2 regions of the Bacillus sp. 7894-2 genome follow, and region 1 is predicted to be linked to the other one. Evidence: riboswitches for the same ligand, from Rfam matches in the RefSeq annotation. Region 1 holds a riboswitch; the other holds the start of a gene.
What was found. A riboswitch is a leader RNA that binds a small molecule or an ion and turns the genes downstream of it on or off. The one in region 1 is predicted to bind thiamine pyrophosphate.
Positions count from the first base shown of each region.

Region 1 (12,565 bases):
GAGTATTTCTATTATGCCGAGCTTTACTGGCAGCAAAAAAATCTATGTGGAAGGATCCAGACCGGATATCAAGGTTCCAATGCGGGAGATAGAATTAAGTCCCACCACCGGTACTTTTGGAGAAGAAATCAATGAGCCGGTTCGCGTATATGATACGAGCGGGCCTTATACGGATCCTCAATACACGTCCGATCTAAAAACAGGGCTTCCCGCTCTGAAAAGCCGGTGGATTCAGGAACGCGGGGATGTTGAAGAGTATGATGGGCGGGAAATTAAGCCCGAGGATAACGGGTTCCGCGATGAACATGATCCGCGTGCTAATCATAAAGTCTTTCCTGGCTTATCCCGCAAGCCATTGAGAGCGATTAAGGGGAAGAATGTCACCCAGCTTCACTATGCAAAAAAGGGAATCATTACTCCAGAGATGGAGTTTATAGCCATTCGGGAAAATATGGAACCTGAATTTGTCCGGTCTGAAGTAGCGAGGGGCCGGGCAATCATTCCTTCCAATATCAATCATCCTGAGACAGAGCCAATGATCATCGGAAGGAATTTTCATGTGAAAATTAATGCGAACATTGGAAACTCGGCTGTTTCATCCTCTATTGAAGAAGAGGTCGAGAAAATGACCTGGGCTACCCGCTGGGGAGCAGATACAATTATGGATCTGTCTACAGGCAAGAATATTCATACTACACGCGAATGGATTATTAGAAACTCCGCCGTTCCGGTCGGTACTGTTCCCATTTATCAGGCACTTGAAAAGGTTAATGGCATTGCCGAGGATCTTACGTGGGAAGTATACAGGGATACCTTAATTGAACAGGCAGAGCAGGGGGTTGACTACTTTACCATTCATGCCGGTGTCCTTTTACGTTATGTACCGCTTACTGCCAAAAGGCTGACCGGAATTGTTTCGAGAGGCGGATCCATTATGGCACAGTGGTGCCTGCATCATCATCAAGAGAACTTTTTATATACACACTTTGAAGAAATCTGCGAGATCATGAAAGCTTATGATGTGGCCTTCTCCCTGGGGGATGGACTGCGGCCGGGATCGATTGCAGATGCAAATGATGAGGCTCAATTTGCGGAGCTTGAAACACTAGGGGAGCTGACGAAAATTGCCTGGGAACATGATGTACAGGTAATGGTCGAGGGACCTGGCCATGTTCCAATGCATTTAATCAAAGAGAATATGGATAAACAATTAGAAATCTGTAAAGAAGCACCATTCTACACACTCGGACCCCTTACGACTGATATAGCTCCGGGGTATGACCATATTACCTCTGCAATCGGGGCTGCCATGATAGGCTGGTATGGGACGGCGATGCTTTGCTATGTTACCCCTAAAGAACATTTGGGTTTGCCAAATAGAGATGATGTGCGCGAGGGTGTCATCACGTATAAAATTGCAGCCCATGCTGCAGATCTGGCAAAGGGACATCCAGGAGCACAAAAAAGGGATGACGCCCTGTCAAAAGCCCGTTTTGAATTCCGCTGGAGAGATCAATTCAATCTCTCATTGGATCCTGAGCGCGCTTTGGAATTCCATGATGAAACCCTGCCGGCTGAAGGGGCAAAAACCGCTCATTTCTGTTCCATGTGCGGACCAAAATTCTGCAGCATGAGAATTTCTCAGGATATCCGGAAATATGCAATAGAGAATAAGCTTGACACGGATGAAGCGATACAGAAAGGCATGGAAGAAAAAGCTGAGGAATTTAAAAAGTCCGGGACCATTTATCAGTAAATGAATAGTAGCTTAATAGTTATGTATCCGCTGGGGGTGCCTGTTTGCAGGCTGAGATTAAAGCAAAAGCTTTAAGACCCTTGGAACCTGATCTGGCATGAATACCAGCGTAGGGAAGTGGGGATTGGGTCTGAATTCTATGGCCACATACCTCCGCTTTCTATTTAGAAGGTGGTTTTTTATTGCAGAAAATCTAAAAAAGCTTGGGGGCAGCCGCTATGAAAAAACAGCTTCATGTTATATCAGATGGAAAGCTTTCTCCAGAGTCCTTCGCTGAATTAGCAGTTGAATTGGAACCCTTTACAGATAGATTCCACTTACGGGAAAAACATCGAACCTCAAGAGAGATATATGAAGGAGTTCAGCTGCTTCTTAATAAGGGAGTTCCTGTTCATAAAATCGTTATAAATGATCGTGTGGATGTTGCCTGGGCGTTTAGAACGGGTGTGCATCTTGCTTTTCACAGCCTTCCAGTCCATGTTGTCAAAATTCATTTTCCAGATATACCCATAGGATGTTCCGTACATTCTCTTGAAGAAGCAAAAGAGGCTGCAAAACAAGGGGCTGATTATATCCTGTTTGGGCACATATTTGAAACCGATTCAAAGAAGGGAGTTCCGCCAAGGGGCACTGGGTCACTGGAGGCTCTTAAAAAGGCAGTAGATATTCCTGTATTGGCAATTGGGGGCATGGAACCAGAGAAAGTACCGGAGGTTTTGAAGGCGGGGGCAGACGGCATTGCTGTAATGTCGGCGATTTTGCAGGCAAAGGACCCTGTAGAAGAAGCAAAGCTTTTTGCAAAAAAATTAAATGAGGAGGGGAAATGATGAGGAAAATGTTTGATGCCGTTATAGTCGGAGGCGGCATTAACGGAAGCTCCATTGCTTTTCAACTGGCTAAAAGAGGGTATAAAGCGGCCGTTTTGGATATGGGGAAAATAGCCGGCAAAGCTTCAGGAGCAGCAGCTGGAATTTTAGGAGCCCAAACGGAACTGATAGAAGACGGCCCGCTATTTCAGCTGGCATGCAAAAGCCGCTCCATGTACCGGAGCCTGATTCCTGAACTGGAAGATTTATCACAGGTGCATATTGGCTATCAAAATAAGGGTGTATATAAAGTGGCGGCTAGTAAAGAAGAAGAGCAGGCATTAAAAAGATTGATAGAAAGACAGCAAACCGCGGATGAGCAGGCCGAATGGCTTTCGATTGATGACCTGATCAAACGTGAACCCTTCGTATCAAACAAATTGAGGGGATCCATGTATATACCGAATGACGGACAGGTACAGGCATATGAATTGTCTCTTGCTATTGCAAAAGCTGCAATAGCCCTCGGCGCAGAAATTTATGAGTATACACATGTAACAGATTTTATTTTAAAAGATGAAAAGGTTTATGGGGTGAGAACCAGCCAGGGAGAATTTCTTGCAGATTCCGTTATTGTTGCTTCGGGGGCCTGGAGCAGGGGGATTCTTGAGAGAACGGGCCTAACGCTCCCCATTAATCCCGTTAAAGGCGAGTGCTTCTCGGTCAAAATTGAAAAACCGCTTGTACAGGGGACGATCTTTTCACACGGATGCTATATCGTTCCTAAGAAATCCGGGAGGCTGGTAGTTGGAGCGACGGTTAAAGTTAATTCATTTGATGAGAAGGTGACCCTTGAGGGGATATCCTCGCTGATGGAAAAGGCGAAAAAACTGGTCCCGGATATAGTGAAGGCTGAATGGGAGCGTGCCTGGACAGGGATTCGACCCCAATCGGCTGATGGGCAGCCTTTTTTGGGAGAACATCCTGCTTATAGGGGGCTATATATTGCTGCGGGCCATTTTCGGAATGGGATCCTCCTTGCCCCGGCAACTGGAGTGCTGATGGCAGACATCCTCGAAGGCAAGACGGAGCAGTTTAATCCGTTTAAGCTGTCCCGCCTTGAATCTTTAGTTCACACGTAAACAAGGGGTGATATTATGAATGTTGTCATTAACGGAGATCCTATGGTGCTGCCGGCAGCAGTTAATTCTGTTTCAGCTCTGCTTAAGCATTTCAATTTGGAGCAAAAGGTAGTTATTGTCGAACTGAACCAGCATATTTTGGATAAAGCAGCGCATGCAATAACCATTCTGTCAGATGGGGATCGAATCGAAATTGTACACTTTGTAGGAGGCGGATGACTTGTTGAAAATTGGACCATATGAATTTAGCTCACGGCTATTGCTCGGAACAGGAAAATATCCAAACTTTGATGTGCAAAGCGAAGCTGTAGAAGCGTCGGGAACTGAGGTGCTTACGTTTGCTGTGCGCCGTATGAACATTTTTGAAGCGAACCAGCCCAACTTTTTGGAAAAGCTTGATTTAAAGAAATATAAATTACTCCCTAATACGGCAGGAGCAAGTACAGCCGATGAGGCTGTCCGAATTGCCAGGCTATCCAAAGCTTCAGGCTTATGCGACATGATTAAGGTTGAGGTGATTGGATGCAGCAAAACGCTTCTTCCCGATCCAATAGAAACTATAAAAGCAGCGGAAATCCTATTAGACGAGGGTTTTATTGTTCTCCCCTATACTTCTGATGATGTCGTGCTTGCTCGAAAACTTGAAGAACTAGGATGCCATGCTGTCATGCCATGTGCTTCTCCGATTGGCTCAGGACAGGGAATCATTAATCCTATTAATCTTCAATTTATTACAGAACAGGCTGATGTGCCGGTTATTGTTGATGCTGGAATTGGGAGCCCGGCAGATGTGGCATTGGCAATGGAGCTGGGAGCTGATGGAGTACTATTGAATACAGCCGTTTCCTCTGCTGATGATCCTGTTAAAATGGCAAAAGCAATGAAACTCGCCATTGAAGCAGGGAGGATGGGCTATGAAGCAGGCCGGATGCCGAAAAAACGGTATGCATCAGCAAGCAGCCCGGCGGAAGGAATGGTTTTTAGTTGAGTGAGCGATACTCCCGCCAGATGTTATTTCCCCCGATTGGCAAAGAAGGACAAAAAAAGCTGAGGGGAAAACACGCTTTGATTATAGGGGCTGGTGCATTAGGGGCTGCAAATGCTGAAACTCTCACAAGGGCAGGCGTCGGCAAATTAACCATTGCCGATCGGGATTATGTGGAGTGGAGCAACCTGCAGCGTCAGCAGCTTTATTGTGAAGAAGATGCTGTACGAAAAGTGCCAAAAGCGATAGCAGCGGCTAAACGCCTAAAAGCCATCAATTCAGAGGTGCAAATTTTCGCACGTATTATGGATGTAGGTGTACAGGAAATGGAAGAGCTGATTGAGGATGTTGATTTAATCATCGATTCAACCGATAATTTTGACATTCGCTTTCTGATCAATGATATTTCTCAAAAGCACCGGATTCCCTGGATATATGGAGGCTGTGTAGGGAGCTATGGTTTAAGCTATACCATCTTGCCCGGGGTGTCACCGTGCCTGAATTGCCTGATGGACAAATTGCCAATGGGGGGAATAACCTGCGATACGGCTGGTGTTATTCAGCCAGCTATTCAAATGGTTGCGGCTCACCAGTCTGTTGAGGCATTAAAGATATTGGCAGAAGACATGGAATCCTTACGCGCGACACTTGTTTCTTTTGATGTATGGAAAAATCAATTTAGTTCTGTGAATGTTTCTTCCTTAAAAGATCCTGAGTGCTTAACCTGTGGGACTAATCCAGCTTATCCCTTCCTGGCTTATGAAAATCAGACAAAAACAGCGCTGTTATGCGGAAGGGATACCGTTCAAATCAGGCCCCCAGCCCTTCAAAAAATGGATATTGCATATCTGGAAAAATTTCTGGTATCTCAAGGAATCAACGTAGAGAGCAATCCTTATTTGCTTTCATTTTCGATCGATGGCACCAGAGTGGCTGTATTCAAGGATGGAAGAGTGCTGGTGCATGGGGTAAGAGACATTCTACAGGCAAAGAACCTTTATCATCGTTTCCTTGGATAATGGGTTTTGCCTGTCCGCATAGCATTTGAAGGCTAAAAGAAAATAGACCTGTCCATTCTTTATTTGAAGGGCAGGTCTTTTTGGGTAATGGCAGGTTCGCTTGAATTTACTTCAGATTGGGGATAATTACTGTAAACATTGAGAGGAGAGAATTATGAACATTGATTCCATAAGGTTCACCGATCCTCCTGTCCATCATCAATTCCCGCCATTATATGAGAACCTGGGACTTCCTGAAGCATCTTCCTTTATTGAACAGAAATATGAATTTGATTTTACAATTGGAAAAACAAAAAGAACTGGGTATGGAAGTATTCGAATGTATAAGCAATATGGAGAGTATAAGGTGAGAATTTCTGAAAAATTAACCGGATTCGGGCCGAAAAGGCTTGAAAGGCTGGAGAGCCTGCTGATGGAGGAGGTTAAGGAACGATTTATCAGCAATATAAAATCTGAAACAAAAACGCGTAAAGTATACCACTTGCATTTTGGCCGTAAAGAGGGTGAATAGGGACAGTTTTCCTGTCCCATATAGCTTACTTGGTGTTATCTCTTTGCGCTTTTAAAGCAATTCTTTCAAGGCCATTTTCTCTATCACCCGCATATTCTGTTTCCTTTGGAAGTGCATTATTCTTATGATCTGATTTACTTTTCTTATTCTTTGCCACGATTTCACCCCCTTTTAGTCATTAGCATTGTGTTTAGTTTGCATTCTTTTTATGAGGCTATGCCTAAGTTTTTGAACCCATAAAATTCAATCAAACGTTTGATTGAATTGCAATATACAGCAAAAGAGTCACTCTACTCTTTTTTGTTAATTGACTTGCGGGAACATCTGAATGAGGATTTGCGGTTTGCTTTTTACAAAAATAAGTTTTTTTACCTTGATAATGAAACTTCCATGATTATCTTTCGTAATTTAAAGTACAAGATATTCATGGAGGTATCCTTTTTGAAGATGGTTTGGATCAGTACGGGAGTCATTCTAATGTTAGCAGCTGTTTTAGCTGGGTTTATGTATCTCAAGAGTAAGAGCAGCGGGGATCCTGAGTCAGTAATTGATTATGTGCAAAAACACAGAGGAACAGAAAATATGGCTTTGGTTATTCGCCATAACGATGAGGACTGGGTCAGCATCAATAAGGACGTGCCGCTGCCTTTGGCAAGTACGGTTAAGATCATAGTGGCAATCGAATACGCGCGGCAGGCAGCAGAGGGAAAAATAGACCCGCAGCAAAAAGTGGATTTAAAAACACTGGAAAAGTATCATGTTCCTAATACAGATGGTGGAGCCCACGAGGCTTGGATTAATGGCCTTGCAGATGATGCGGAAAATGTGCCATTGAGCGAAGTGGCTAATGGGGTGATCGCCTACAGTTCGAATGCCAATACCGATTATCTGTTACAAATTCTGGGGATTGAAAATGTGAATAAGCTCTCTGAGGATCTGCAGCTTTCCAGTCATGAGGAGATGTATCCGATTGTCAGTGCCCTATTTATCCCGATGGAGCTTATGGAGGATAAGGGATTGTCAAAAGAGGAAGCACTTAAGGAATTGAAGAGTATGAGTCTTGAAGAGTATCGAAAGAGATCGGGAAAAATTCATCAAAAGTGGGGAAGTAGCCCGCCGCAAGAAAAGGATAAGGAAGAAGTGCTGAAGGTTCTGGATATGGAATTTCAAAAGGTATGGTCTGACAGGCTTCCGCGTGCTTCTGCTGGTGATTATGCAGAGCTTATGAAGCTATTAAACAGTAAAAGCTATTTTTCCAAGGAAGTCCATTCTTATTTGGATCCCGTGGTGGAACAGCTGATGAAAAATCCGAGTAACCGGGAGTGGCTTCAGCATGCAGGGCAAAAGAGCGGCTCAACAGCCTTTGTTTTTACCATTAGCATGTATGCAGCCGACAAAGAGGGCAATCGTACAGAAATGACATTCCTTGCAAATGATTTGAGCGATAGGGAATTTAAGGAGCTTTCAAGGAATATGAACAGTTTTCAGCTTGAATTTATGAAAAACAGCGAATTCCGGGACTCTGTAAAAGAGAAACTGCATTAAGAGTATAGAAGAAGCATTCGTATATAAGGGCGGATGTTTTTTTGCCTAGCAAAATCTCCTGAAATAGCAGGTTAATAAAAGATAAGTTTAAGGGTGGAGAGTATGGCGCGAATCTTATACATAGAAGATGAAAGCGATATTGGCAGCTGGCTGAAAAATGATTTAGGGGAAAGAGGCCATGAGGTGTTCTGGCTGCAGTCCGGGGAAGGGATGGAAAGGTATCTTTCTGAAGCGGATATTGCGATTTTGGATGTGATGCTTCCCGGGCTTGACGGGTTTTCGATAGGGAAGCGGATTAAGAAAGTAAAGAATGACATGCCGGTACTTATGCTGTCGGCAAGGACGGCGGTGGAGGATAAGCTGGAGGGCCTGAGCTTTGCGGATGATTACTTGACAAAGCCTTTCCAGCCGGATGAGCTTGCTGCAAGGATTGAAGTATTGTTAAGGCGATTTCAAAAGAATGATCAGGTGCTGGAGCTTCATCACCTGCAGGTACATACAAAGGATATGCGGATTATCGACAGGGAGGCAGATGGTGAAATTCCATTGACAGGCAAGCAGTATCAGCTCTTTCAGTTCTTCATTCGCCATCTGAATCAGATTCTGACAAAAGAGCAGCTTTATGAAGGGGTTTGGGGAGAACAATACATGGAGGGTGACAAAACCCTGATGGTTCATATCCGCTATCTTCGTGAAAAGCTTGAGAAGAATCCATCGCGTCCTGAGATCATTGAGACCATTCGGGGAATCGGCTACAGGGTGAAAATATGAAAAGGTTTTTCCAATCGCTGCAGGCGAGGTATATGGCAATAATTCTGGTTGCCTTATTTCTGTTTCAGGCTGCTTATTTACTCGTGGCTATGCTGGCTATGGGTCTTCAGGAAGACCTTTCAGGGGAACATAACCAAAATGAAACGGATCCTAAGCAGATTGAAGAAAAATGGCATGCGGATGCAAAAGCACTGGAAAATAGCTCAAGAGAATCCATAAGCAGTCTGTTTGCTGAATGGAAAAAGACGTATCCTGATGCTTCGATGTTTTGGGTAGATGAAATGGGAAATCTGATGGAGGAGCGGGATGTGAAGGCGAATCTGCCTGCTCAGTGGACGCCTGCCTATACAGCGAAGTTTATTAAGGAGAGGTATGGGGGAGATCCTTATACAGTCATTAGCTTTATTGGCGGTGATGAAAAAAATGGTTTTATCGTTCTGGAAATACCACGGAATTTGTTTCTTCCGCCGCTGGTGAAGGCAGCAGAAAAATACGGAATCTTCCTAGGAGCGGGTCTGCTTTTGATCATTACCCTGTTTATCATCGTCTCCTTTTTATTTTTCCGGGGCATTCGCAAAAGGCTGCTTCATCTCCAGGAGGCAATGGAAAGACGGGATATGGACAGCCTGCCGATCGGTATTGATGTGCAAAAGAATGATGAAATCGGCCAGCTGGAGAAGACCTTTAATGAGATGGTCGAGGAACTTAAAGAAAGCAAGCGGCGTGAGCAGGAGGAAGAGCAGCTGAGGAGGGAGCTGATTGCCAATCTGTCACATGATCTGCGCACGCCATTGACAAAAATCAATGCGCACACCTACTCGATCGGAAAGGAGGATCTTTCTCCTGAAGGGAAACAGGCTGTCAAAACACTGGAAACCTCCATCGTCAATATTGATAGACTGATAGAAAATTTAATGAGCTACACGCTTTTAATGGCGAGCAAGCATAAGCAGGAACTGATCGAGCTGGACGCGGTCCGGTTTGTTCGTGAAAATATGGCGTCCTGGTATCCTGTCTTTGAGATGGAAGGCTTTGAAGTGAACATCGAGTTAGAGCCGTTTGAGAAGAAATGGCAGGCAGATCCCATGTGGCTTGGCCGTATTTTTGATAACATTCTGCAAAATGTGCTGCGGCATGCGAAGGATGGACTTTACCTTGAAGTGGCGACAGTATCCACCGGAGAGTGTGATGCTATTGTTTTTATCGATCATGGAAAAGGGCTGAAAAACAGTTCCAATGAAAAAGGAGCGGGGATTGGCTTATCCATTGTGGATATGATGGTAAAGGGTATGAAGCTGGAGTGGGATATTGAGTCAAGTGACAGTGGTACAGTGATTAAAATCATTAGAAAACATTAGAAAACATTAGGAGCAGCCTCATGAGGCGCTCCTTTTTTGCTTCAGTTTCCATAAGATAATCATTTGATAGGTGCCAAAAAGAACAGCCAGAGTTACCAGGACAACCCAGCCATAAGTGTAAGGAATAAAGAAATATACGAGTAAGCAGGCAAGCAGGAATACCGCGTACCCAATGTTAAACAGTTTCTTAAACGTCATAATGTTTACTCCTCTCTGCTGTATTAGACGCATAGCAGAGGGAAAAAGTGTCATTTTTTAAACGAATTTTAAACTTCCTTCCACCTTTGTTTTAACCTTTGCCGGATAAGATGGAAAGTGAGGTGAGAGGAATGGAGTATATCGTAAGAACAGAAAATCTATCAAAGCATTTTGGTCAGGAGAAAGCTGTATCAGGGCTGGATATGAAAATACCAAAAGGGGAAATATACGGATTTCTGGGTCCGAATGGCGCGGGGAAAACAACGACGATCCGGATGCTTTTGGGGCTGATGAAGCCCACTTCAGGCAGAATTGAAATTTTTCAAAGTGATTTAAAGAAAGAAAGGTTAAATATATTGAGACGTGTGGGCTCGCTTGTGGAGTCGCCATCCTATTATCCACATTTAACGGCAAAAGAAAATCTGGAAGCCATGAGAAAAATAGTGGGTGTGCCGAAACAGAGAATCGATGAAGTGCTGGAAATTGTCCGGCTGACAGCTGCCGGGAATAAAAAAGTAAAGGGCTTCTCGCTGGGGATGAAGCAGAGGCTTGGGATTGCTGCATCGCTGTTAAATAACCCGGAACTGCTGATTTTGGATGAGCCGACAAACGGTTTGGATCCTTCAGGAATTATTGAGATTCGCAATTTAATTAAAAGCCTGCCATCGGAATGCGGAATGACCGTGCTGATCTCAAGCCATCTATTATCGGAGATTGACCAGATGGCGACAACAGTAGGCATTGTGACAAAAGGGAAAATGATATTTCAGGATTCTATTGAAGCGATGCGCATGTTTGCACAGCAATCTATTCTATTAAAGGTAAGCGAGAGCGATAAAGCCTGGCGTGCCCTGCTTGGAAGAGGAATGAAGGCTGGTTTGGATAATGGCATCATTTCGCTGCCCCAGCAGTCCGATGAAAATGTGGCTGAAGCTGTACGCGGACTTGTGGCAGATGGGTTTTCCGTGTATAGGGTGGAAGAAGAAAAACGGTCATTGGAAGACATATTTCTGCAAATGACAAGAGAGGAGCAGGCCGGATGATGGGAAAATTGCTGTCAGCCGAATTTATGAAAATCAAACGGAAAGGAATCTGGTTCCTGACCGTCCTGGGTCCAATTGGGGTAGTAGCCATGCAGATGGTCAATTACGGGGTGCGCAAGGAGTATTTGTTCCGCCAGAATGATGACCGCTGGGGGTATTATCTGGACAATATCCATTCGTTCACACCGCTGGCGATTGTTCTGGGCATCGTCATCCTGACGTCATTCATGTCGAGCATTGAAAATGAAACGAATGCCTGGAAACAGCTGATGGCACTGCCGGTTTCGAAAATGAGTGTGTATTTATCAAAATTCACGGTGCTGTCAGTTCTGCTTTTGATTTCTTCTGTGCTTTTACTGCTGTTCACGCTTGCTTTTGGATTGTCTCTGGAGTTGGGTGGTGAGATTCCGTATGCCGGACTGCTGAAATATAGTTTTTATCCTTTTTTTGCGGCATTACCTGTTTTGGCGCTGCAGCTATGGGTAGCGACCGTGAGTGTGAACCAGGGTGTGCCAATCACTCTGGGCATTCTGGGTGTGATTTTGACCTATGCCGGCTATGCATTGCCGGATTGGCTGATCTGGAAATGGCCGCTGCTGCTTAATGACTGGGAGGAACCTCTCATCAACGTCCTGCTTGGTGGCGGAGCGGGCCTATTATTATACTTTTCAGGAATGATTGATTTTGTGAGAAGGGATGTGAAATAGATGCTTACTATTTTGAAATCGGAATGGTTTAAACTGCGCAAATCAAACATTATCGGCATCCTTCTAGCAGGGCCGCTGATAGGGATAGGTGCAGGGATTGGAGCAGATACAACTGAAGCAGCGGGGATGATGAATGAATGGTATATGCTTTTGATTTATATGAATTTACCTTATGCGGTTCTCTTTTTGCCTTTAATCACGGGAGTCCTGGCAAGCCTTGTCTGCAGGTATGAGCATCAGGCAGGGGGCTGGAAGCAGCTGCTGGCGCTGCCAGTCACAAGGGGGAAAGTGTTTGCGGCTAAATATGTTCTGATCCTTTTATTGGTATTGTTTATCCAGTTATTATATTTAGCCGCTATTGCAGGAGCAGGATTATATAAAGGCATAGCTGATCCCTTTCCTGCAGCGATTGTCTGGAAGAGCATACTGGGAGGCTGGGTCGCAGCGTTCCCATTAGTTGCTCTGCAGCTGTGGATGTCCGTCTGGTTCAAAAGCTTTGCGGCACCTTTTGCGGTCAACGTCGTTTTTACGCTGCCATCCATTCTGGCGATGAATTCCGAGAAAGTGGGTCCCTATTATCCGTGGGCACAGTCGTTTGCCATGATGTACCCCACATCAGATAGCGGTGACATTTTCTTTATTCCATGGGAGCAGCTTATGACTGTGATCGGGGGATTCTTTTTACTGTTTTATCTGGGTGGCTACTTTTATTTTCAGCGAAAGG
Region 1 is NZ_NPDG01000134.1:23,813-36,377, reverse strand. It holds gene thiC (phosphomethylpyrimidine synthase ThiC) at 1-1,756, shown strand, start outside; TPP riboswitch at 1,779-1,889, shown strand; gene tenI (thiazole tautomerase TenI) at 1,975-2,583, shown strand; gene thiO (glycine oxidase ThiO) at 2,583-3,704, shown strand; gene thiS (sulfur carrier protein ThiS) at 3,720-3,923, shown strand; gene CHI10_RS19245 (thiazole synthase) at 3,925-4,692, shown strand; gene CHI10_RS19240 (MoeB/ThiF family adenylyltransferase) at 4,689-5,708, shown strand; gene CHI10_RS19235 (hypothetical protein) at 5,863-6,219, shown strand; gene CHI10_RS22810 (hypothetical protein) at 6,245-6,376, opposite strand; gene CHI10_RS19230 (serine hydrolase) at 6,667-7,764, shown strand; gene CHI10_RS19225 (response regulator transcription factor) at 7,867-8,535, shown strand; gene CHI10_RS19220 (sensor histidine kinase) at 8,532-9,893, shown strand; gene CHI10_RS19215 (hypothetical protein) at 9,912-10,091, opposite strand; gene CHI10_RS19210 (ABC transporter ATP-binding protein) at 10,223-11,134, shown strand; gene CHI10_RS19205 (ABC transporter permease) at 11,131-11,841, shown strand; gene CHI10_RS19200 (ABC transporter permease) at 11,842-12,565, shown strand, end outside.

Region 2 (12,565 bases), on a different contig from region 1:
CTTCATGAACAAGGCGCTTGCGCTTTTCTTAACTAAGTCTCTGGCCTTAGATTATTTTAATGCTGAGGGAGCTTAATCCTTCTTGTATTTCTTTTTAAACTATAGGTAAGAAAAGCAAGAAGGGGAAAATGTATGAATGAAAAATTGGAAGTTAGTTTGCATGGGCTTATCATTTTAATATCATTGTATATATTGTTTAATTTTATGCCGACACTTTTGCCTGCTTATAAATGGGTTAATATTACAGGCATGGCTGCCATATTAGTGATGGATGTTTACTTTATTTCTGCAGGCAGGTTATCCCGGTTGAAATACAGCAGACTGGCACTGATTTATATGTTCAGTCTGCTGTTAATCGTTTTTATTACCTTTTATTTAACCAAGATACTCGTTCTTACTGATGCCTATGGGCTCGAGAGTATACTGAGGGAATATGAAGCGGAAGGAAAGCTCATATTTTTCCTGGTTTGCTTTTTACAGCCCATCCTTTTGCCGCTTCCTGAAGCCGTCACACTGCCTGCAGGAAGTGCTGTTTTCGGTCCTGCTGCCGCTGCCTTTCTTGGATTCACAGGTACACTTTTGGGGATTATTGTTATGTTCTGGACTGCAAGGATAGGGGGATTAAAGCTTGTATCGAGGTTTATAAAGGAGCGGCATCTGGACAAATACCAAAAATACATGGAGAGAAATGAAAACTCCATACTAGTACTGCTGTTTGTTATTCCGTTATTGCCGGATGAGATCATTTGTGTTGGGGCAGGAATGGGTGGTGTTTCATTTAAAAAGTTCCTGGGGATTGCTTCTATATCCAAAATAGCAACTTCCTTGCTGCTGGCTTACTCTCTTTCATTCGCCAATGCACTATCTTTATCTGGCTTACAGCTTTTATTGGTAGTTTCAATGGCGATAGGAGTATTTTACAGTGTTTTTCACTTTTATAAAAGAAGAAAAGAAGCTATTAGGATTTTCCGTAAGCTCTAAATGGTTCCTCCTATCGCTGTCAGAGAAACTATTCAGGCAACGATAGGATTAAACACTCTAAATAGATGCGAAAATTCCGGATGCTTTGGCAACCACCTGATTCTGATCGTTATAAATCAGGCAATCTGTGTGGCTGAGTGTCCGTCCTCTTTTAACAAGGTGAGCATCGGCAACTAGATATTCCCCTGTCGCCCCCTTTAAGAAACTGACCTTCAAGTCAGCGGTCACCACAGACTGCTTCTGATTTTCATCTGGCTCGAAAATATTCCCCATTGCTACATCCGCAAGAGTGGAAATGATCCCTCCATGCACCAGTCCGGCGCTGTTAATAAAGAGCGGCTGGATGGGCAAAGTGACTTTCATTTTGCTATCACTGATTCTTTCGTAATGGAATTTCAGAAATTCATCAAAAGGCTGTTTGATTAGCATATGCTACACTCCAATTTCTTTAAGTTAAAATGGTTATTCCCGATTTTTTGTGAAATCCCTGCTAATTTGCAGAGAAGAGGCCCCAAAATTGTTATATAGTTTCTTAAAATCTAAAAAAGTGATATTATTTTCAATAAATTCAAAAAAAGGCGGGCTGGGTGATGGCAAAAGTAGAGAATATTAGTTTCGCAGAAAACTTTCCTATTTCATTTAAGGAACTGGAAGAAGAAGCAGAGAAAGTAATGGGAGCAGGCGGATTTGGCTATGTTCAATCAGGAGCCGGCGGGGAAGAAACGCTGAAAAAGAATATCGAATCCTTTGCAAAATACTCAATAGTACCGAGGATGCTGAGAGATGTTTCAGTGCCGGATATAAGTGTGAAATTATTTGGAAAAACATATCCTTACCCGGTTTTCCTGGCACCGATTGGGATGCAGCGGCTTGAACATAATGAGGGAGAGCTGGCGTCTGCACGGGCAGCAGCTTCGTTTGGAGTTCCTTTTATCCAGAGCACAGTATCCGGTTATTCCATTGAAGAAATCGCAAAGGCAACAGGCTCGAGTCCAAAATGGTTCCAATTATATTGGTCCAATTATGAAGAAGCATCTTTCAGTATGGTTCGCCGTGCGGAGGAAGCGGGGTATGAGGCAATTGTGTTAACGGTTGATACGGTGATGATGGGATGGAGGGAAGCCGATTTAAGAAACAATTTTTCCCCGTTAAAGCTTGGCTATGGTAAAGCAAACTATGAAAGCGATCCAGTCTTTATGGCTTCTCTCCAGGACGGTGATGTCGTACAGGGAATCCTTGATAATATTCATCATCCAACATTAAGCTGGGAACATATTGCCAGATTAAAAGAGAAAACCAGCCTGCCCATTTTATTAAAGGGCATTCTCCACCCTGAGGATGCCAGATTGGCAGTTGAAAGAGGGATAGACGGAATCATTGTCTCCAATCATGGCGGCAGACAGCTTGATGGAGTGATTGCGGCGATTGATGCGCTTGAACCGATTGCGAAGGAAGTTAAAGGAAGGATTCCAGTATTGTTTGACAGCGGCATTCGCCGAGGCTCAGATGTGGTTAAAGCTCTGGCACTGGGAGCTGACGCCGTTTGTCTGGGGCGGCCGTATGTGTACGGCTTGGCCATTGGCGGGCAGGAAGGAGTTGAAAAAGTGCTTGCCAACTTTATAGAAGAAACAAAAGTGTCCCTCTCTCTTGCGGGGGTGGGGAGTTTAAAGGATATTGCTGGTCTGCGGTTAATTCGATAAAACTTTCTTAAAAAAATCCTGGGTTGTTGACAGTTGAGACTGTGTTTAATGGTATACCTGTAGGGGTACATAATTAATATGCCATACTAAAGGAGATGCAGTCATGTTCGATTACACAGCTGAAACCGAAAAATCAATTGAAGATGCGATATCCTCACTGGAAGGAAGTCTGAAGGACGAAAAGTTCGGAGTTCTATGGCAGTTTAATGTTCAGGAGAAGCTGCAGGAAAAAGGCTTGGAATATAACGAGGCATTCCATGTGTTAGAGGTATGTAATCCGAATGAAGCACATCGCGTTTTAACACAGAATAAAATGGCCGGCTACTTCCTGCCTTGTAAAATTGTCGTCTATGAAGACAAGGGCAAAACGAAAATTGGGATACCTAAGCCGACAAGTATGATTGAGCTAATCAATGACGAATCTGTTCAAATCTTCGCTGCAGAAATTGAAGAGCGCTTAATCCAGTGCATCAAAAAAAGTATATAATCTAAAAGAATGATGACAGTGCGGGAATAATTTGTTAAGCTTGAAACAGCTTATCAAATTAAATATCTATGTAACTACTAGGGGTGCCCCGAATGTGCGGGCTGAGAGGAAAGCGCTTATAGCTTTCCGACTCTTATGGACCTGATCTGGTTAATGCCAGCGGAGGGAAGTAGGATTTGACAGTATGTCGATTCATATACTTAAACCAAGCCGGGTCCTTTGTGGGGATCCGGCTTTTTTGTATACATACTTCTCATCCAGATAAGCAATCAGGCTGCCCTTTTAGAAAGGAGGTTTAGATGAACAGAACCCGATTGTTGACTACGATGGCACTATTTACGGCGATTGGGACACTGGGATCCCATTTGCTCTGGTTTCCATCAGGTATAGCCAAGGCCTATCCGATTCAGCATGCGGTAAATGTATTGGCAGCGGTGACTCTTGGACCCCTGCCGGCAGCTGCCGTTGCTTTTATGATTGCTTTGCTGCGTAATATGCTTGGATTCGGGACGCTGCTTGCGTTTCCGGGCGGAATGATCGGTGCGTTTTTGGCTGGTGTCCTTTATTTGAAATTCGGCCGGAAAATATGGGCTGCCGCTGGCGAGGTTTTGGGCACCGGTATAATCGGAGCATTGTTTGCTGTTCCGTACGCAAAATTTCTCATGGGCAGTGCAAATGGTGCATTCTTCTTTGTGCCGCCGTTTCTGGTCAGCAGCATTGCCGGTGCGGCAATAGGCTGGTTGGTGTTAGCGAAGGTTAAAGAGAAGAATTTGGTTCAGAATATGTGATGATTTTGGGCTGGAGAAGTAAGATAGGTTAGCAGAGTAAGGGAGAGCAGCATAACAATCAGGCTTTATGAGCGATTTTCAAAAGTTATGGGCGAAATCCAAAATTTATGAGAGAAAAACACCAAGTTAGAAAATCGGTAAAAAACAATTAGAATGTTAGAAAACTGCTAGGGGCGCTACGGCTGAGATAAGGAGCTTTTCCTTGGTCCCTTGGAACCTGATCTGGATAATGCCAGCGCAGGGAAGCAGTGAGGACCTCATTTTATATCCTCATGCTTTTTCCCCGGCAGCTTCTGTATTTAATTAAGGAGGCTATTTTTTATGACTTTTTCAGAAATTCTGCGCAAGGAAAATGAAGATTTATTTCAGCTGATATTTGAGCATCCATTTGTCCAGGGGATCGGGAGAGGGGATGTGCCGAAAGAGGCGCTTGCTCATTACATTAAAGCGGACTTTGAGTATTTGAATGCGTTCATGCATATTTATGGGATTGCGATTTCAAAGTCAGCTGAGCGTAAGGATATTGCATACTTTAACCAGCAAATAGAATTTGTATTGAACAGCGAAGTACACCCCCACCATAATTTTTGCCAGCAGATTGGGGTGGATTACGAAGCATTGCAGGGATATCCGCTTCCGCCGACAGCCGATCATTATGTAAAGCATATGATGTATCATGCCCACACAGGCGGCATGGGTGAAATCCTCGCTGCATTATTGCCTTGTCCATGGACATATTGGGAGATTGGGCTTGAGCTCATGAAGCAATATGTTCCAGATGAGAACCATCCGTTTTATCCGTGGATCTCTTTTTATGCAAATCTAAGGGTCGAAGCTGTGACCATGAATATGAGAAACCGTTTGGATGAGCTTGCTGAAGCGGCATCACCGGAGGAAAGGCAGCGAATGAAGGATGCTTTCCGAAAGAGCTGCCAGCTGGAGCTTGGTTTCTGGGAGATGGCTTATACCTGCGAAGAGTGGCCGGCGGGCAATCCGGCAGCAGTCAGATAAAAAAGCGTAAGCGGCTCGCTCACCCCCGACACCTTGAGGGGCAGGCTGCTTGCGCTAGAGAGTTATCGAAGTTCAAAATTTTATACTTTCTTATTTAATAAGAAAAATGCCTGCATCTGCTTATGGCAGTGCAGGCGTTTTTTCAAAATCCCATCTGTAGTGAGCGGTAATGGGAGTCTTAAAAGAAGATAGTTTTACTTCTGCTGCAAATGGGGTGGAGTTATGTATTACGTATGGAATGCCTTCTTTAGTCCGTTTGTCAGATATGAAAGCCACATGGTCGAATTTAGGAGAAAGGAAAACCACAATATCACCCGGCTGCCATTGCTGAAGGTTCTTAACATCTCCTGGAATCAGCTCTGTTGTTAATGACTTTGCGAACCGGCTAAAAAAGATATTCTGGTTTGGCACCCTTCTGAAATCAATGTTCGGATCAGGCTTGCCCTGGACTCTTGAATACAAGTCCGTATTTTCGGCGATATCCTGATCAATAAGATCCTTTATGGTTACATCAGCCCCCTGGAATCCTCTCCAAATCACGTCTGTACAGACACCTTCGTCATCGGGCGGATAGCCTCCCGCATAGTAGGCACTTTTATATGGCGTGCGCTGTTCTACTTCTTTTCTGGCTGTCAGGACCATATCAATCGGATCAGCAATGCCGTTCTGGTTTGAATCGGCCTGTGAGTAATCAGAGGGCACCTCCAGCTTCTTTGCAAAAGGATTTCCGAAATGAATGCCGATGGAATCCAGAATGATACCACTCCGAAAAAAAGAATGAATAATAACACTACTCAAATTATTGAAGTAAATACCTTTTTAACCATAAGTACACCTCACCTATTTTACTGAATAGACGGTATTATTTCCCAATAAGTTACATGAAGGTGTGATAAGATTGTTATAACCATTCATAAGAGAGGGGATATAATGGTTCATAAAATAGGGGTATCAGGAAGCGTCATTTTGTCAGACAGCAAGCTGTTTCATAAACTTTTTAAACGTTATTTGCCGCATATTGAGATAGGGGAATTTCAAGATGAGGAATCCTTTCAATGCTTTATTGAATTGCTGGGCAAAACAAACAAAAGCTTTGGTCTTCATTCGCCTCTTTTCCGGGGACAAAGCAAATACGATCTTCTGGAAAAGGTCAGTATGAATCCAGAGGAAGCCTGGATCCAGTTTGAGGAGGAAGTGGAAAGAATGTCCCGGCTTGGTGCTGAATACATATTGGTGCACTTTCCTTATTTTAAAAAGGAAGCAAGTGGGAATCCGGCAGAGATCATTGAGGAGGGACTCAAGAAACTCAGTGCTCTTCAGAAAAAATATGGGATTATGATCGTGTGTGAACCAAAATTAGGATTCAGGCAATCGCCAGCAGGAATCGATTATCTTGACAGTTTTCCTGTAGAGACATGGAAGAAATATGGCCTCAGCCTCTGTGTTGATATCGGAGATTATATATTAGCCACGGACGACAGGGCCATAAATTATATAGGAAAATGGGCCGAGTTTGTGAGAGTTGTTCATTTACATAATGTTGAATACCAGGGAGACAAATATATCTGGGTCCCTGTGCATCCATCTCATGAGAATGATGGCCGTCATCATAAAATAAAGAAACTGATGGATTTTCTGGCAAAGAAATGTGAGGATGTGTTTTTTGTCATGGAATATACACCACACACGAACCCTTCGGAAAAAATGGCAGAAGAAGGAGTTGAATGGGCAATAGAAGTCATTGAGGCCGGTTCTGTCAGGTAAGGGAGCAGGCCTCCCCACATTCCTTCTGCGCAAATTTATATAGGGAGTATGGGAATTGCCTTGTTTGTATGCTAGCATATATGTGAAAATAATCACAATGTAAGAGGAGGGAATTTAGTTCAATGCTGGGATCAAAAATAAAAACGGCTCTGCAGGCTTCCATTCTTTTTACCTTTAGATTTTGGCTTCTCTTTTTCTTTTCAGAAGGGGAACTGTTTTCTTTTTTCCTGATCGTGGTTTTTTTGTACTGTTTATTCGGAAATGTTATATACGGCATTCCGGTTTCATTGCTTTCTGAGTTTCTAACCAGAAATCTGGCAATATGGCGATTCCCGGCATCTGCACTTTTTCATACCTTTTTAGCTGCTGTGACTTATTTTATTATGAAAGGGTTTGCTTATTATGCAGTAATTGCAGCGGTTCTTTTCTTTCTAGTTGACGAGTGGCGAAAGTGGGACCGTGAGATGCCAGGAGGCAGGAGAATTACCTTAAATACAGCCGGTTTTCTCATCGCTTGCCTGCTGCCGGCAGGGTTCTTTTGGATGCTGCAGCAAGCAGATCTGGAAGAAAAAACACATGACCTTTATCTGATTCCAAAAGAGTATGCTGGTCAGGTGAGGATTGTTCATGAAATAGAGAATGCTCCTGCGCCTGAGACAGAAGGGGAGTATGATGTATTTCGGGTGAATGACAGGGGATATGCCATTACCTCTTTACCCCAGAGTGAAGGGTATATTGAAGACTTGTACTATTATGTGGATGACAAGGGAAAGCGTGAACCTATACCGGACAGCTGTATTTCACATGGCGGAGCAGGTGGTGTACAGGGAGATGGATATGACTATTCGTATACCTATTTTTCAGTTGGCTGTGAGGAAGAGATAGCTGATCAGGGCAATGGCCCAGGTATTGAGGATATTCTTTATGAAGAAGGATTGATCAATCAAACGTTTGATTGAAAATGTAAGACAGCCTGGGATTCCAGGCTGTTTATATATGTTAATGACCTGAAGGTTTACTTGATAGTTGGAACGGCTCTCAGGGAATGAACAGTGTCCGGCGTTCTTCTGCCAGTGCTTTTAATTGAAATGAAGATGGCATAGTCCAATGGGCAAGTGATTTTTTCCAGATAAGAATCAATGTGTTTTCTTAGACTAAGTATAGCTTCTTCGTTATTAAGCTGTTCAGTAATTTGCCTGTCGTAAATGACAGTCACCAGATTTTTTTCAAGCAAATAGTCCAAATTGATTTCCTCTTGTCCCGGAAGTGAGGTATGGACCAGAATCGGAAGTTTCTTTTTCAGTGCTTCACTAATTGTAACTCCGCCTGGTTTGGTCAAAATAGCATCCGCTTTATTATACAGCTGGTTCATTTCATTTGGGTTTTCAATATATCCAATGGGCTCGATCTGCTTTGAATCAAGTGCTTTGAGTGAGCTATACAATTCCTCGTTATTTCCGCACAGGATCAGAAATCGAATATGCGGAACCTTTTGTATAGATTCGATAAAGTTACAGTTTACTAAGCCGCTGTTTCCTCCTGCAACCAGGATATGGCGTATCCGGTCATCTTTCTTAAACGGAACCGGGAGGTGATAGGCAGAATGAACCGGAATGCCCGTAACAAAAATATGATCATCCGGAATATGGTGTTTTTTTATAAGCTTTTCCTTTGCCTCATTATGAGGAACGAAATGAAAGTCAATTCCCCGTTTTCCCCATATATCATTTATAAAAAAATCCGTATAAACATTCACCGCAGTTATGTCCCGGTATCGTCCCTTTTGCTTTAGTGAACTGATGATCCCGGATGGAAAAGAATGAGTGCAAAATATTAAATCAGGATTTTCTTCATCAAGAAACTTCTGCATTTTTCTTTCAAAATAATAGGATAGAACCTGTAAATCAGGCTGCAATTTAAAGGGATGCTGTTTATACATAATGGTGTAATATAAGGCCCTGTAAAGGAAAGGGGCACCAAGGAATCCTTTTAAATATATGCCTGAGACCAGCTTTTCGAGCTTATCACTGCAATAGGAAAGAAAATCGACTGTTTTGATTTCCGCATCAGGATATTGGCTCTCAATATGGTCCTGAAGTGTTTTGGCAACTTTTGAGTGTCCCGTGGGGAATTGAAATAATGGGAGCAGGAGAACTTTCATAATACCCTCCTTTCTGTCACTTGAGTTTGTTTTTGGCATACTTAAAGAGCATGTAGATTACGAATACAGCTAATAATAAAACCCCTAGGTATGGCACGTATTCAGGTTTAATATCAAAAAAGCTTCCTGCAAAGTATCCCGCAGCAATTATAGGGAGAACCCAGCTCAAGGAGCCTGCCGCAGAAAATAGAAGATACTGATGAAAAGGAACATTTGAAATACCGGCAAAGTAAGGGCTAATCTGACGTATTCCCGGCATATAAAAACCCGCAAATATCATAAAGCGATGATTTTCCATGTATTTTTTCTGTGCGGTATTCCATCTTTTTTCTGTGATCCCAATATATCTTCCATATTTTTTGAGAAAGGGAGTACCTGCTTTTTTACCGATCCAATAGGCTGAAAGCATTCCGAGCAGCACACCTGCTTCAGCGCACACTGCAGATTCGGCAAAGCTTAATCTGTGATTTCCAATTAGCACGCCAATCAGAAATAGTAGCGATTCTTCCGGAGCGGGAATGCCGACTATCCCGAAAAATAAAAATAAAAAGATGATCCAATACCCGTATGACGAAATAAATTCTATAATTGTTTCAGTACTCATGACCGATGCCCCTGATATTCTTCTTTTAAAGAAATAAACCGTATTCCTTTTAGTGCTGCCTGCTGCAAATACTCGTCCAGATGGCTAATCATATGTTCAGGTGCACTGGAGTCGGCGCCATGAGTTTCACCGCTGTCGTGGAGAAGAAAAATACGGCCAGGCACGGTTTCTTTTGCCAGCGACTCGGAAAGGGTGTTCCTTATATGCTTGATCTTCCAATCTTTGAAAATCCCCGACCACATAATAATCTTATAATTCCTTGCGATCCAAAGTGTGAATAAATTGAAGTGGCCCCATGGCGGACGGTAGAAATAGACGTCTTCATTAATTGTTTCTTCAATAATTTGTTTTGTTTGCTCCAGCTGTTTTTTTAATGATCCCGGTGAAAGGATCCAGCTTGAGATATGCTGGTAATGATGGATGCCAATTGTATGCCCTTCCTCCTGCATTCTTTTTAGCAGCAGTGGATGCTTGGCTGCTTTTTCCCCGACAACAAAAAAGGCTGCCTTTGCATCATGCTTTTTTAAGACATCCAGGAGCCTCGCAGTATACTGGGGATCAGGACCATCATCGAATGTTAAAGCAATGGAATTTGGTTTCGTTATACCTTTTACAATTCCCCAATTCAGCAATCGTATGAGCACAGTGGGCAGAACTGCGTAAATGATAAATATAATAAACACTGCGGTAAAAAAATAAATCATGCAAACTAGATCCTTTCCAGCGGGTGAATCACTTATTTTCATTCCCTTTTAATAGTGAGGATAACCTTAATGTTCAGAGTGAATGTAAGGAAAATAAAATTTAGATTTATTATTCCATTCATGATTTAAGGTGAGATGGTTTTATCATATAAAAAATCTGAAGGAAGTCAATGGAGAGCATAGATATTAAAGAGGAAAACCGGTAAAATTCAATCAAACGTTTGATTGAAAGAATAAAACAGGCTGAATGCATCAGCCTGTTTTGAATGTATTTTAATCCATTGGCAATGTGTTATGAAGATTTGGAGGTGCAGGCTTAAGCATTGGCTTGTCTCCTTCCGGCTTCGGATTGCTTACATATTTGTATTCTCCCTGGCCATCAAGTGCAGGGCCCTGTGCCCATCTGCCAGTACTGCTTTCTTCGCCTGCTGACAGGTTGTAGAGTGTGTAAGAGATATCTGTGCGTTCATTTTCCCGCGGGAAGGTGCTCGGGACAAGAAGGCCTTCTTTTTCCTCAAGCTCAGCTATTGCTGCAGCCCATTGGTTTTGGTGGTAGGCGTCTCTGGCAATCAGGACGGAAAGCAGATCTTTAATGCCCTTATCATCTGTCATTTCATAGAGGCGTGCAGCCTGCACCCGGCCCTGCGACTCTGCATTTAAGTTTGAACGGAAATCTGCTAATAAGTTTCCGCTGGCTGTAATATAAGTACCCATCCAAGGGTTCCCTACACTGTCAGTCGGACGGGCACCAAGTCCGGAGACAATGGCATGCTGGGGATTCATTCCTCCCATGATTGCGCCAACGACTGGATCCTTCGCTGCTTCTTCCTGCTGATTAATTGGGGCATCGTCCATCAGTCTGGCAACCATTGTCGCGAGCATTTCCACATGTCCAATTTCCTCAGTTCCAATATCGAGGAGAAGATCACGATATTTTTCATTTCCGCGAGTGGCCCAGCCCTGAAACATGTATTGCATGGCAACGGTCATTTCACCATATTGCCCGCCAATCAGTTCTTGCAGCTTTTTCGCAAAAACGGGATCCGGACGTTCCGGCTTTGCTTCAAATTGCAATTCCTTTACATGAAAAAACATCTAAATTCCTCCAATTCTATTAAACTGTTAAATAACGAGACTATATATATTTGCCCAGGAATTTCAGAAAAAAACATAAATAATGAAAAAAATGACGTGCAGCCCGGCACGTCATTTCTTATTTTATTTCTTTAATAATAGATACATAAAATATGGAGCTCCGATAATCGCAACCATTATTCCGGCTGGCAGGCCATCAGGATCTGCCAGGTTCCGGCCGAGCGTGTCGGCAAATAATAGAAGCCAGCCTCCTAAAAGAATAGCGATCGGAATGAAAAGCTGATTACGAGGTCCGACAAGCGCTTTAGCCATGTGCGGAGCAATTAAGCCAATAAAGGCAATTCCGCCGGTTACAGACACAGCTGAAGCTGCCAATGCAACGGCTGTAAGCAGAAGAATGATTCTTTCTTTTTCAATGGATACTCCTATACCGATGGCGACAGGTTCACTTAAGCTTAATAGATTCAAACGATTTGCCTTATATAAAGTAAATGGAATAAGCACCAGCAGCCAGGGGAGGAGTGCCCAGATGAAAGGCCAATCCGTTCCCCAGATATTCCCTGATAGCCATTTTGCTATGAAATCAACTTTCTCTCTTTCAGCTGAGGAAATCAGGACAATCATTACACCTGATAACGCCATGGAAAACCCGACTCCGACAAGAACCATTTTTACTGGCTGAAGCCCCTCGTCTTTTTTATAGGAAAAAGCATAGATGAGGATAGCGGTAAGCAAAGCGCCGAAAAATGCGCATAACGGCAGCATGTAAATGAAAGTGCCTGCTTCAATAGGGACGAACAGAAAGAAAACGGCGATCGCAACCCCTGCACCTGAATTTATGCCGATGATGCCTGGGTCCGCCAGGTCATTGCGTGTAATTCCCTGTAAAATCGCACCGGATAGTGCCAGTGCCATGCCGGCTAACACTGTGATAAATACCCTCGGCAGCCGTATGGAAAATAACACAAACTCCTCTTTAAAAGTTCCCTGTCCCAGGAAGGTCGGGATTAACCGGTCATAGGTAAGGGAGGCATAGCCTAATCCCATTCCTATAACAATGGTAACAATAATAAGTACTGATAAAACTGCCATTAAAATTCGCTGTTTTTTAACTAATTGCGTCTGAATCATGAGAACGCCTTACCCCCTTTATGAACAATGAACAGGAAGAAAGGCAGCCCCATTACGGCAATGATGGCCGCAACAGGAGTTTCGTAAGGAGCATTGATAGTTCTCCCGAGTGTATCGGCAAGAAGCATAAATGATGCTC
Region 2 is NZ_NPDG01000123.1:20,198-32,762, forward strand. It holds gene CHI10_RS17500 (TVP38/TMEM64 family protein) at 133-981, shown strand; gene CHI10_RS17505 (PaaI family thioesterase) at 1,039-1,410, opposite strand; gene CHI10_RS17510 (alpha-hydroxy-acid oxidizing protein) at 1,572-2,681, shown strand; gene CHI10_RS17515 (DUF302 domain-containing protein) at 2,785-3,168, shown strand; TPP riboswitch at 3,238-3,353, shown strand; gene thiW (energy coupling factor transporter S component ThiW) at 3,468-3,956, shown strand; TPP riboswitch at 4,116-4,217, shown strand; gene tenA (thiaminase II) at 4,278-4,967, shown strand; gene CHI10_RS17530 (DUF1287 domain-containing protein) at 5,088-5,765, opposite strand; gene CHI10_RS17535 (TIM barrel protein) at 5,898-6,731, shown strand; gene CHI10_RS17540 (DUF6843 domain-containing protein) at 6,854-7,690, shown strand; gene CHI10_RS17545 (MGDG synthase family glycosyltransferase) at 7,747-8,892, opposite strand; gene CHI10_RS17550 (DedA family protein) at 8,909-9,496, opposite strand; gene CHI10_RS17555 (polysaccharide deacetylase family protein) at 9,493-10,200, opposite strand; gene CHI10_RS17560 (manganese catalase) at 10,474-11,295, opposite strand; gene CHI10_RS17565 (FecCD family ABC transporter permease) at 11,419-12,426, opposite strand; gene CHI10_RS17570 (FecCD family ABC transporter permease) at 12,423-12,565, opposite strand, start outside.
Region 2: another riboswitch for thiamine pyrophosphate. It lies ahead of tenA (thiaminase II); the one in region 1 lies ahead of tenI (thiazole tautomerase TenI).